One region of the Sedimentibacter sp. MB35-C1 genome, then DNA from elsewhere that is predicted to be linked to it. Evidence: riboswitches for the same ligand, from Rfam matches in the RefSeq annotation. Region 1 holds a riboswitch; the other holds the start of a gene.
What was found. A riboswitch is a leader RNA that binds a small molecule or an ion and turns the genes downstream of it on or off. The one in region 1 is predicted to bind S-adenosylmethionine.
Positions count from the first base shown of each region.

Region 2: another riboswitch for S-adenosylmethionine. It lies ahead of metK (methionine adenosyltransferase); the one in region 1 lies ahead of RBQ61_RS01370 (YbaK/EbsC family protein).

Region 1 is NZ_CP133188.1:282,862-289,733, reverse strand. Features, by position in the region: gene pflB (formate C-acetyltransferase) at 1-1,250, shown strand, start outside; gene pflA (pyruvate formate-lyase-activating protein) at 1,252-1,980, shown strand; gene RBQ61_RS01375 (universal stress protein) at 2,043-2,498, opposite strand; SAM riboswitch class I at 2,701-2,803, shown strand; gene RBQ61_RS01370 (YbaK/EbsC family protein) at 2,863-3,333, shown strand; gene RBQ61_RS01365 (tRNA threonylcarbamoyladenosine dehydratase) at 3,399-4,136, shown strand; gene RBQ61_RS01360 (methionine ABC transporter ATP-binding protein) at 4,150-5,166, shown strand; gene RBQ61_RS01355 (methionine ABC transporter permease) at 5,156-5,818, shown strand; gene RBQ61_RS01350 (MetQ/NlpA family ABC transporter substrate-binding protein) at 5,919-6,782, shown strand.
Region 2 is NZ_CP133188.1:933,048-939,919, reverse strand. Features, by position in the region: gene RBQ61_RS04400 (glycogen/starch/alpha-glucan phosphorylase) at 1-644, shown strand, start outside; gene RBQ61_RS04395 (glycoside hydrolase family 13 protein) at 711-2,483, shown strand; gene malQ (4-alpha-glucanotransferase) at 2,484-3,995, opposite strand; gene metK (methionine adenosyltransferase) at 4,067-5,245, opposite strand; SAM riboswitch class I at 5,398-5,492, opposite strand; gene RBQ61_RS04380 (phosphodiester glycosidase family protein) at 5,713-6,872, shown strand, end outside.

The DNA of each region.
Region 1 (6,872 bases):
GAGGAATGTCTCAGGATGGCAGAACACTTGTTTCAAGGACTACTTTCAGATTTTTGCATACATTGACTAATTTGAATCCTTCTCCCGAACCGAATATGACCATTTTGTGGTCAAAAGATCTTCCGGAGTGTTTTAAAAAATACTGTGCAGAGATGTCCATAAAAACCTCTGCAGTTCAATATGAAAATGACGACTTGATGAGACCGATGTACGGCGATGATTACGGAATAGCATGCTGTGTTTCAGCAATGAGGCTGGGTAAGGACATGCAGTTTTTCGGAGCAAGATGTAATCTGGCAAAATCTCTGCTCATGGCAATTAATGGCGGCGTTGATGAGAAAAGAAAAATAAAAGTTGTAAGAGATATAGAAAAAATAACCTCTGAGTTTTTAAGTTATGATGAAGTATGGACAAATTACAAGAAAGTTTTGACATATGTTGCGGAGCTTTATGTTAATACAATGAATATAATTCACTATATGCATGATAAGTATGCTTACGAAGCAGGACTTATGGCGCTTCACGACTGCAATGTAAGAAGGCTTATGGCATTCGGAGTTGCGGGGCTTTCAATAGTTGCTGATTCACTTAGTGCTATAAGATATGCAAAGGTGAAGCCGGTTTATGATAATGACGGAATAGCGGTTGATTTTAACATTGAGGGAGACTTCCCCATGTATGGTAATGATGATGACAGGGTTGATTTTATTGCCGAAGAAGTGCTTGAGTTTTTTTCCGGAGAACTTAAAAAGCACAAGACATACAGAGATGCAAAACACACACTTTCTGTATTGACCATAACTTCTAATGTTGTTTACGGTAAAAAGACAGGAGCTACACCGGACGGAAGAAAATCAGGTGAGCCGTTTGCACCGGGAGCTAATCCCATGAACGGAAGAGACAAAAGCGGTATACTGGCCTCTCTAAACTCAGTAGCTAAGTTAAAATATAAAGATGTGTGCGAGGATGGTATTTCAAATACTTTCACAGTAGTTCCGGAGACTCTTGGAAAGCTGGATAGACATAGAAAAGATAATCTTTCAGGCATACTGGATGGATATTTTACACAGAATGCTCATCATATCAATGTAAATGTACTAAGCAGAGATACGTTGCAGGATGCAATGAAAAACCCTGACAAATATCCTAATTTGACGATACGTGTTTCAGGCTATGCCGTAAACTTTAACAGGCTGACCAAAGAACAGCAGCTGGATGTTATTAGCAGAACATTCCATGAAAGGATGTAGCATGAAAGGATATATTCACTCGATAGAAACGCTGGGAACTCTGGATGGACCCGGCATACGCATGGTAGTGTTTATGCAGGGATGCAGGCTGAGATGCGCGTACTGCCACAATCCTGACACTTGGTCTTTTAATCGTGGAACAGAAATAACTCCTGAAGAGATCGTTGAAAAAGCAATAAGATACAAAGATTACTTTAAGAATAACAACGGTGGCATAACATTCTCTGGGGGAGAGCCTTTGATGCAGCCCGAATTTCTACTTGAGTGTCTAAATCTGTGCAAAAAAGAAAATATACACACTACAATAGATACTGCTGGGGTAGGACTTGGAAAATATGACGAAATTTTAAGAAATGCGGATTTGGTGATTCTGGATATAAAGCATCCTGATCCTAAAAAATACAAAAGTCTGACCAGTAGGGATATGGCTGATTACCACATATTTAAAGATTCTGTAATAGAAAATAAGACACAGCTGTGGCTTAAACATGTGGTAACGCCTGGTATAAATGATACATCAGAGGATATGAGGAAATTAGAAGATGAAGTCAATACATTTCCTAAGGAATTGATACAAAAAGTAGAGCTGCTTCCATATCACACCTTGGGGGTGTTCAAATATGAAGAGCTTAATATTGACTGCAAATTAAAAGATGTTCCTGCCATGTCAAAGGAAAGGCTTGAAGAATTAAAAAAGAGCTTAAGCATAGAAAAGTTAGTAAGACAGTAAAATGTATAGCAGAGCCTACGTGTAGAGGCTCTGCTATACTTATAATATTCTTAACGTAATAATTATTCGTCGCTTTCATCGTTGATAATTAACACAGGACATGGAGCATCGGAAATTACCCTTTGTGTAACAGAACCTACAAAAAATCTTTTTACGGCCGAGAAACCTCTTCTGCCCATTACGATTAAATCAAATTTTTCTTTTTTTGCATAATTCAGTATTTTGTCTGAAGGCTCGCCATGCAGTACTATTTTTTCAACATTTTTATCATCAACTTCCAACGAAGATACAAAAATATCCAAGAATTTTGTTTTTACTTGAATTAATTCTTCGGTAATTTTCGGATAATTAAAAGGAACGCTGATAATTCCGCCCACATCGTATGTATATATTCCGCGGGTATCTACAACATATATAAATACAAGCTTGCTGTTATATCTTTCTGCCAATTCTATGGCTTTTTCCGCTGCCTTTTGAGATACAGGCGAACCGTCTATCGGAACAAGTATTTTTTTCATAACTGCCTCCTATAATTTTTTATATATAATATTATACCCGATTAATATGCATGCTAAACTAAATATATGCAGAAGTTAATAATTCAATTCTGATAGCATAAAAAGCTAATAAATAACAAATATGTTTGAAAATTTTAAAAATAAGGTTGACAAATATACTTTATTAGTGTAAAGTATCACATGACAACTAAATAAGAAAAACTTCTTATCAAGAGAGACGGAGGGATCGGCCCTGTGAAGTCTCGGCAACCTACAGTTTACTGAAAGGTGCTAAGTCCGGCAAAGGTATCTTTGGCAGATGAGGAGACGGTTAGAACATTTACCCTCTCTTCGAAGAGGGTTTTTTATATTTAGGAGGATATAAATGTCTTTAGAAAAAGTAAGCGAATATTTAAAGAAATACAATAAGGATAATGATATTCTTATTATGGATGAATCGACGGCTACCGTAGAACTGGCAGCAAAGGCCTTGGGAACCAAGGAAGCAAGAATAGCCAAGTCGCTGTCATTTTACAATGGCGATAATGCAATGATAATTGTAGTAGCTGGAGACGCAAAGGTAGACAATAAGAAATTTAAAGGAAAATTCGGATTTAAAGCGAAAATGCTTGCTCATGAAGATACTGTAAGCTTTACCGGACATGCCATAGGTGGTGTTTGTCCGTTTGCTCTTCCGGAGAACGTAGATGTATATCTTGATATTTCCATGAAACGATTTGATACAATGTTTCCTGCGTGCGGCAGTTCAAATTCTGCAATAGAACTCACCTTAGACGAGCTGGAAAAATTATCTCAATGCAGGGAATGGGTTGATGTGTGCAAAAACTGGGAATAAATATTATTAGCAGCAGGAAATAAACATAAAATATTGTGATTAAATTTAAGCAAAGAAAGGGTATTATGCTAAACGAATTTTCAAGAACACAGCTTTTACTTGGCAAGGAAGCTATGAATAAATTAAAAAATTCAACAGTTGCTATATTTGGAATAGGCGGAGTTGGAGGGTATGTTGCCGAAGCTCTTGCACGAAGCGGGGTGGGCAGATTTGCCTTGTTTGATGATGACGAGGTATGTATTACAAACATAAACAGGCAGATTATAGCCACAAGAAAAACTATAGGAAGAAAGAAAGTTGAAGTGATGGCCGAAAGGATTGGAGATATCAATCCAAAGGCTGAAGTGGAAACATATGCAACATTTTATCTGCCTGAAAATGCAGACCTCTATGATTTTACAAAATATGATTACATCATTGATGCGATAGATACAGTAGCGGCTAAGCTTGAACTGATAGTCAGGGCAGAGGCTGCCGGCGTTCCGGTAATGAGCAGCATGGGTGCGGGCAATAAGCTGAGCCCTGCAATGCTGGAGGTTGCGGATATATATAAGACCTCCGTAGATCCCCTTGCAAAGGTAATGCGACGTGAGCTTAAAAAGAGGGGCATAAAAAAATTAAAGGTTGTTTATTCAAAGGAAGAACCTATTAAACCAATATATGACGAAGAGGCTAGCAATCCTCACGATTCTGAGGAAAAAGTGACAAGCAGAAGAGCCACACCAGGCAGCGTATCATTTGTTCCGTCAGTGGCTGGACTCATAATCGCAAGCGAGGTAGTAAAAGATTTAGCGGCTAAGTAAAGGAGAAATCAGCATGGGTACGACTCCATTGATTCAGTTAAAAGATTTAGAAAAGCATTATATCAGTCAGAATAATAAAGTGACTGCCCTGTCGGGAGTTAACCTTGACATTAATAAAGGTGATATATGCGGAATAATAGGAATGAGCGGTGCAGGTAAAAGCACCTTGGTCAGATGTATAAACTTTTTGGAGAGGCCTACGAAAGGTACTGTTATCATAGGCGGCAGGGATTTGCTGAAACTTAATGAAAAACAGCTTAGGGGTCTTAGGCAAAAAGTAGGAATGATTTTTCAACAGTTTAATCTTCTTATGCAGAGAAACGTTGAAGATAATGTGTGCTTTCCGCTTGAAATAGGCGGTGTAAGCAGAAATGAAGGAAGAAAAAGAGCAGGAGAACTATTGGATCTTGTAGGGCTTGCGGATAAAAAAAAGGCATATCCGTCCCAACTGAGCGGTGGGCAGAAACAGAGGGTGGCCATAGCGAGAGCTTTGGCAACAAATCCAGAGATACTGCTTTGTGATGAAGCTACCAGCGCTCTCGATCCAACCACAACTCGCTCTATACTTGAACTTCTGAAAGACATAAATAAAAAACTTGGAATTACTATTGTTATTATTACACATGAAATGTCAGTGGTTGAAGAAATATGCGATTTCGTAGCAATCATAGACAAAGGTAAATTGGCCGAAAAAGGCAGGGTTGAAGATGTGTTTTCAAACCCGAAAACCGATGCTGCTAAGAAGCTTGTCTACCACAGCGGAACTTCGGCAAAAGAGATGACAGGAAACAGGTGTATACGCATTGTATTCGATGGGAAGTCTTCTTTTGAGCCCGTTATTGCAAACATGGTTTTAGAATGCAGGGCGCAGGTTAATATACTGTTTGCAAATACAAAGGATATAAAAGGACAAGCATTCGGTCAAATGGTACTGCAGCTTCCTGATGATGAGATGCAGGCTGATAAAATTATAAACTATTTAAAAAATAAAAATGTTAATGTAGAGGAGTTGATTGGTTATGTTGGCTAACGATACGGTTATGATGCTGTTGGAAGGAACAAGAGACACTTTATACATGACAGTTGTATCAACACTCTTTGCATATTTATTTGCTTTTCCAATCGGAATAGCATTAGTAATAACTAAAAAAGACGGTTTACATCCTATTGGATTTATTTATAGATTTCTGGATATTGTTGTAAATGTGGGGCGTTCAGTTCCGTTTCTGATACTGTTGATAGCGGTTATACCCTTGACTAAATTTATAGCCGGCAAAAGTTATGGGCCCACTGCTACAATAGTACCGCTTGTAATTGCAGCTACGCCATTTATAGCAAGATTGATTGAATCTTCACTTCAAGAAGTAGATCAAGGAGTTATTGAAGCAGCACAAAGTATGGGAGCATCACTTTTAACCATAGTGTTCAAGGTGCTGATTCCGGAAGCCAAAAATTCGCTGATTGTAGGCGCAACAATTGCGATAGCGACAATACTGGGATATTCTGCAATGGCAGGTATTCTTGGTGGAGGAGGATTGGGAGACATAGCCATAAGGTACGGTTATTACAGGTACCAGACCGAAATTATGCTTATGACGCTGGTTCTTTTGATTATACTCGTGCAGCTGCTTCAGATGATAGGAATGAAAATCGCACAAAAGACAGACAAGAGAACTGTCTAAAAAAACAAGCTGAAATAACGCCAGATATGTCCGAGCTAGCTAAGGGCATACTGAATAGTAAACTCAGTGACATATTAAATACGACATAAAGGAGATAACTATGAAAAAATATATAAAATTATTATTAGTGGTGTCAATATTAGTGCTATCCCTTGCAATATTTGCAGGGTGTCAAAGAAATGAGCAGGCATCAGAAGAAAAACCAGAGGCGGAAGTGCCTTCAGAGAGTATGGCTAAAGGTAAAATTACCGTAGCAGCATCGCCGACACCTCACGCTGAAATTTTAGCGCAAGCTAAGGATATACTGGCAGAACAGGGATATGAACTGGAAATAATTGAATTTTCTGACTATGTACAGCCTAACCTTGTTGTTGATGCCGGAGACGTAGATGCGAATTTCTTCCAGCACAAACCATACCTGGATAACTTCAATGAGGAAAACGGAACGAATCTGGTTTCAGTAGCTCCAATTCATTATGAGCCACTTGCAATATATGCAGGTAAATCAGAAAATCTATCTGACATACCAGACGGTGCCGCAATAGCAGTTCCAAGTGATACTACTAATGAAGCAAGAGCATTGTTGCTTCTTGAGGCTAATGGCCTTATTGAAATAAAAGAAGGCGCCGGACTTGCAGCTACGAAAAATGATATTGAAAAAAATCCTCACAATATTGAAATTATTGAATTGGAGGCAGCTCAAGTTTCAAGAGTAATAGGCGAAGTGGATTTTGTAGTATTAAACGGTAACTATGCACTTTCTGCCGGATTAAATGTGTCAGATGCATTAGCAAAAGAAGAACAGTACTCAGATGCTGCTCAGGTCTATGCCAATATATTAGTTGTCAAAGAGGGAAACGAGGAAAGAGAAGATGTTAAAGCTTTGATTGAAGCTTTGAAGAGCGATGAAGTAAAACAATATATTGATGAAACATACAACGGAGCAGTAGTTGCAATAGATTAATTAAATTATAACAAAAAATATTCAAAGATGATAACTTTGCACTAGAATGGATGGTTATTAAAAAGAAATATATATGAAAATAACAGCTGA
Region 2 (6,872 bases), 650 kb from region 1:
TAAAACTCATATATGCCCTTAGCGAATATATAAATAAAAACACCTTTATAAAAAAATATATAGATGTTGTATTTTTAGAAAACTATTCAGTATCTCTTGCTGAACTTATCATTCCTGCCGGTGAGTTAAGTGAACAAATTTCTCTCGCCGGTAAAGAAGCAAGCGGCACAGGCAATATGAAGTTCATGCTAAACGGCGCTGTTACAATAGGCACATACGACGGAGCAAATGTTGAAATAATAAATCAAGTAGGAGAAGAGAACTTTTTCTTGTTCGGAATGAGAGATTATGAGGTTGAGAATCTTTGGAAAAAAGGCTACTCTTCAATTGTATATTATCAAAAGAACATTAAACTTAGAAAAATAATTGATTTTCTAAACAAAGGTATTTCCGGTAAATCGTTCGAATCCATAAGCAAATATCTCATAGGCGGACCACAGGTAGGCGATCCGTACATGTGCTTTGCTGACTATGACAGCTATATGGATGTTCATAAAAAAGCATCCCTTTTGTATTTCAACGACAAAAGGAAATGGAATCAAATGTCTCTGATGAATATTGCCTGCGCTGGTGTATTTTCCTCTGACAGATCAATAAAAGAATATGCAGATAAAATCTGGAATCTTAAAACCATTAATGATTAATATTAATAACATATAAACAAAGGATGCCTGACAATTGCATCCTTTGTTTACAAGATAGGAGAAGCTATGTTTATATTTGATAGTCAATCTGAATTTTTCCGAAGTCCTCAAGGCGGAGTAAAAGAAGATAAGCCTCTTACATTAAAAGTGTATGTAAAGAAAAAATACGGTACTCCTATAATGAGAATAGATAAGCGAAATGATTACAACTGTAATTTGTACAAAGAAATTCCAATGAAATGGGTAGGAACAGAAAAATCTCATGATTTATATGAAGCCTCATTTGCAATAAATGAGGCAGGCAGCTATTTCTATTATTTTATTTTTGACGAAAGTAATTTATCCCCTAATTATGAACTGCTGGTTTATAATAAAAACTTTACAACACCTAACTGGATTAAAGGTGGTATCATCTACCATATTTTTGTTGACCGTTTTTACAGAAGCTATACACTCAGTAAAGACAGTGACATAATTATCAGGGATGACTGGGGAGGAATACCTAATTACCTTCCCATAGAAGGTGAAATAAAAAATAATGACTACTTCGGAGGGAATCTGGAGGGAATAAAAGCAAAACTTCCTTACCTTTCGGAACTGGGCATAACCGCAATATATCTGTCTCCCGTATTTGAAGCATACTCAAATCACAAATATGATGTTGGAGATTATCTTTCCATTGATCCTATGTTCGGGAATGAACAATCATTTATAGAACTTGTAACAGAAGCAAAAAACTATGGTATGAGCATAATTTTAGACGGTGTTTTCAGTCACACCGGTGTTGACAGTGTTTATTTCAATAAATATGGGCACTATAACTCAACAGGTGCATATCAAAGCCAGAACTCTTTCTACTTTGACTGGTACATGTTCAACAATTGGAATAATGACTATGCCTGTTGGTGGGGCATAAAAACATTGCCTACAATAAATAAGGAAAGCAAAAGCTATATTGATTTCATAACAGGAGAAAACGGAGTTTTGAAATATTGGCAAAAAAGAGGCGTCAAGGGATGGAGGCTTGACGTTGCAGATGAACTGCCCAATGAATTTTTGAAGGCATTAAGAATAGCATCAAAAAATAAAGACAGCGAAAGCTTTATAGCAGGAGAAGTATGGGAAGATGCAACTGATAAATTTTCATATGGAAAATTAAAAGAATACTTTTGCGGGGAGCAACTTGACTCTGTTACAAACTACCCTCTTAGAAGTGCAATAATTAAATATATAGAAAATAAAGACTGCGAAATGCTTAACAGAACTATGGGTTTTATAATTGAAAAATATCCTCCGCAGACCGTCAACTGCCTGATGAATATTCTCGGCACTCATGATACAGTAAGAATTCTAACTGTCTTAGGTTGCACCGAAATTCCTGAAAGCAAACATAAAAAGGCAGAATATAAATTGAGCATTGAAGAATTAAAAAAAGGCACTGCTCTTCTTAAAATAGCAAGCCTGCTTCAATTTACACTTCCCGGAATCCCATGCATATATTACGGTGACGAGGCTGGCGTTGAAGGTTTTGAAGACCCTTTCAACAGGCGATGCTTTCCGTGGGGCCATGAAAATAATGAAATATTAAATCATTATAAAATGCTTTCTCAACTAAGAAAATACAGCGTGTTTGATGAAGGCAAATATAAGTGTCTCACACATGATGAAGGTGTATTTATATTTGAAAGATATGACAAAAATAAAAATATCATAATTGCCACAAATCTGTCCGACAAAACAATAACTTTAAATTTTAGTAGTCCTAAAAAAGATTATTTATTAAAAATAAGCAATAACAGTTTCGATTTAGACAGCAACAAGTTTTTAATATTGATATAATTAATAAGAGGTTATTGTAATTGCAATAGCCTCTTTAAAACGTCCGCTGATTTCAGTCAATGATTTAATCTTTTTTGCCAGTTCCGGAGTAAAGTCCTCTTTTTTAGCTCTCCACATCCAGTTTCCTCCCACAGTCGATGGCGTATTTATTCTTGCGCTTGAGTCCAGAAGCAAATAATCCTGCATGGGTATCACAGCAAGATTTGCTTTGCTGCACATTACTTTTTTTATTAAGCCCTCAACGATCTCGTTTATAGAAAGCTTTTCACCTAAATTCATACTTTTTAACACGCAGGACTTAGTTTCATCATTCAGCTTCACAAGCCAGCCCTTTAATGTATCGTTGTCATGAGTTCCTGTATAGGCCACAGAGTTTTCCTCGTAATTATATGGAAGATGCGGATTGTCAGGATTGCCGTCAAAGGCGAACTGAAGCACCTTCATTCCCGGGAAATTTAACTTATTTTTTAATTCTATCACTGAATCGGTAATAACACCTAAATCTTCGGCTATTATGTTTAAACCCTTTATATTACTTACCGCAAGCTCAAACATTTCTCTCCCTTCTGCAGGATACCATTTGCCGTTAACTGCATCTTCAGACCCTGCCTTTACTGCCCAGAACTCATCAAATCCCCTGAAATGGTCTACTCTAACAGCATCATATAATTTTACCGACCAATTTAATCTGTTTATCCACCATTTATAGGAATTTTCTTTTAAATATCCCCAGTTATAAACAGGATTTCCCCAAAGCTGACCGGTTTCCGAAAAAATATCCGGCGGGACACCTGCTTCCAAAGACAAATTGTTATTGTCATCCCTTACGAATAATTCTCTTTCAGCCCAAGCTTCAACGCTGTCCTCCGAAACATATATGGGCATGTCTCCTATTATTCTGATTCCATTTTTATTGGCATATTTCTTTAGTTTATGGTACTGACGGTAAAATACGCACTGAAGAAAGCTCCAAAATTCGATTTGATCACTAAGAAGCATCCTGTATTCTTCCAAGAAATTTTCATTTCTGTCGAATATGCCCTTTCCCCACTCTTTCCATGGCATTTGATTGAAGCGGTATTTTAGTGCCATAAACATCGAATAATCCAAAACCCATTTATTATTTTGACAAAACATGCGAACTTCATTTTTATAGCACTTCGAATTTTCATACGCCTTGTATAATACGTTATACCTTAGTTTAAACTGTTTATCATAATTCACATATCCATCGTCAGAATCTAGTATCTCGCAATCTTTTAACGACAATATTCCCTCTTCAATCAAAAGCTCCAAGTCAATATAGTATGGATTTCCTGCATATATTGAAAATGGAGAATATGGAGAATCTCCATATGAAACAGGTCCTAAAGGCAGAAGCTGCCAGTATCTCTGTCCTGACTCACACAAAAAGTCTATATAATTGTATGCTTCTTTCCCAAATGTTCCTATTCCAAATTTTGAAGGAATAGAACTTATGGGCATAAGTATTCCCGAGCCTCTGTCAAACATTGTATACTCCTCGTTTTTTAAGCATATTATACAAAAAAGAGTAAATAGTGACTATCTACTCTTTTTCAAAATTATAAATATTTTTTCAGCACTTCTTTTTTATCTGTCTTTTCCCAAGGAAGATCTAAATCATCTCTTCCAAAATGCCCGTAAGCAGCTATCTGTTTGTACATAGGTCTTCTCAAATTAAAGTATTCAATTATCGCTGCCGGTCTTAAATCAAAATTTTCCGAAACAGCCTGCTGAATCTTTTCTTCATCGATTTTATTAGTTCCAAATGTATCAACCATTATCGATACCGGTTTTGCAACACCTATGGCATATGCAAGCTCAACTTCACATTTTTCTGCCAGTCCGGCTGCAACAATATTTTTAGCAATATATCTTGCTGCATATGCTGCGGATCGGTCAACTTTTGTGGAATCTTTTCCGGAAAATGCCCCTCCGCCGTGTCTTGAGTATCCGCCGTAAGTATCAACTATGATTTTTCGTCCTGTTAATCCTGAGTCTCCCTGAGGCCCGCCTATTACAAATCTTCCGGTAGGGTTGATAAAATACTTAGTCTCATCATCCAGTAACTCAGCAGGGACAGTAGTTTTAATTACTTGGTCAATTAAGTCTTTTTCAATTGTTTTTCTGTCAACCTCAGGGTTATGTTGAGTTGATATAACAATTGTATCTATTCTTACAGGTTTGTTGTCCTGGTACTCAACAGTAACCTGAGTCTTACCGTCCGGTCTCAGATAATTTATTGTTTTGTTTTTCCTTACCTCAGTCAGTTTCCTTGAAAGCTTGTGTGCAAGATAAATTGGCATAGGCATCATTTCTGGAGTTTCATTGCACGCAAAACCAAACATCATTCCTTGGTCTCCTGCGCCAATCATATCATTTGTATCCTTGTCATCTTTTTTATATTCATCAGCAGCATCAACGCCCATTGCTATATCCTGAGACTGCTCTTCAATTGATGTAAACACGGCACATGTCTTGTAATCAAAGCCATATTCAGCATTGTCATAACCTATATCCTTAATAGTATCTCTAACTATTTTAGGTATATCAATGTAGCAGTTTGTGCTTATTTCTCCCGCTACAAGAACAAATCCTGTTTTAGTAATTGTTTCACAGGCAACTCTTCCATTAGGATCTTTTTCTAAAATCGCATCCAAAATCGCATCTGAAATCTGATCACACATTTTATCCGGGTGTCCTTCAGTAACTGATTCAGATGTAAATAACCATTTCTTCATATTATATTTCCTTTCTTTGTATTATCCATTTTTCAAATCAAATAAATTTCAAAACTTATTTCAATTAACTACGCATTCTTTTAAACAATGCATTTTTTGTTTTGCCAAAAAAAAATCTCTTCCGCAGAAGAGGTCTTTGTCTCTGTAAATATGCCTCATCTTTCGGAAATCCGCGGGAATTAGCACCTTGAATAATCAGGCTGCCGGGTTTCATTGGGCCTCGTCCCTCCACCACTCTTGATAAGGATTTATTTTGCATAATCATAACATATCAATTTCTTGTTGTCAATACATGTCTAAATAATTTTTGCTGCATAAAATTTATTTAATTATTTGCTATGAAAGGCGGAACAAAGCATGATAACATACGTCTAATTAATTATAAACATATCCACTATTACTAAAAATTACAACCTTATTAATAGTAATTTAATAATGGTTGTCCATTTTTTGTGTTATAATGAGGTATGAAAATTAAACAGAAAGGAATGATTTATTTGTTTATTAAAAAAATAGCAGCTTTCTCGGTTGCTCTTGCAATTTTATTGAGTTCATACGCCTACGGCAGCCTGTATACAGTATCTGACCTGTCAGAACAAACAAGGCTATCAACAGGTATTACATATGAAAAAATCGAAAGATACACCTCCGCTGGCTGGATGAACATAAACGTGGTAAGAGCTGATTTGACAGATGAATATACAGAAATTAAACCTATAACAGGAGAAAACGGTGTAGGAACCCGCTCACCTTTGAGCAGTATGATTAAATCATCAGGCGCAACAGCGGCAGTTAATGGTGACTTTTTCTACATGGGCGATCCTACATATACCTACGGTCCATTAATTAAAGATGGAAAGCTGATAACATCTCCTCTTCCGTACAGCTACGGATACCCTACAGTTTCCAAACTCTTGGATAATGAAAGTATGGATATATCTGTATGGAATCCTAAAATAACATTGTATGGTTCTGACAGCACCGTATTTGATGTTACAGCATTCAATAAAACATCTTCATTGGACTGGGCAGCAACAATTCTTACAACTGATTGGAACAAAATGTCTCCAGGATACGACGGAAAAAAAGATATTGTTGAAGTTATTGTAATTGATAATATGGTCTCTGAAATTCGAAAGAATCAGATCTCAACAATAATCCCCAAAGATGGTTATGTTATTGCAAGCTGCAACTCAGTAGCCATGGAACAAATGCTGAAATCCTTTGTACCGGGACAGCCTGTATCCCTAAATATAGAACTTGATTTTAGTCCTGACAATGTAGATTTTGCCTTCGGTGCACTGAACTACCTCGTTAAAGATGGTATGGTCAATGAAATAAGCGACGAGGTACTAGGAGCGCATCCAAGAACAGCAATAGGGTTCAACAAAGATAATACAGAAATGATTATGGTAACAATAGACGGCAGAAATAAAAATTACGTAGGAGTTAAGCAGACAGAACTTGCTGAAATAATGTTAGGGCTAGGCGCTTACGACGCTGTTAATATGGATGGTGGAGGGTCTACCACCATGGGCGTTGACTTTTTAAGAAATTCAAACGTTACAGTTGTTAATATTCCATCTGACGGACGAGAAAGAAAAATAGCCTCAGGTGTAGCCGTATT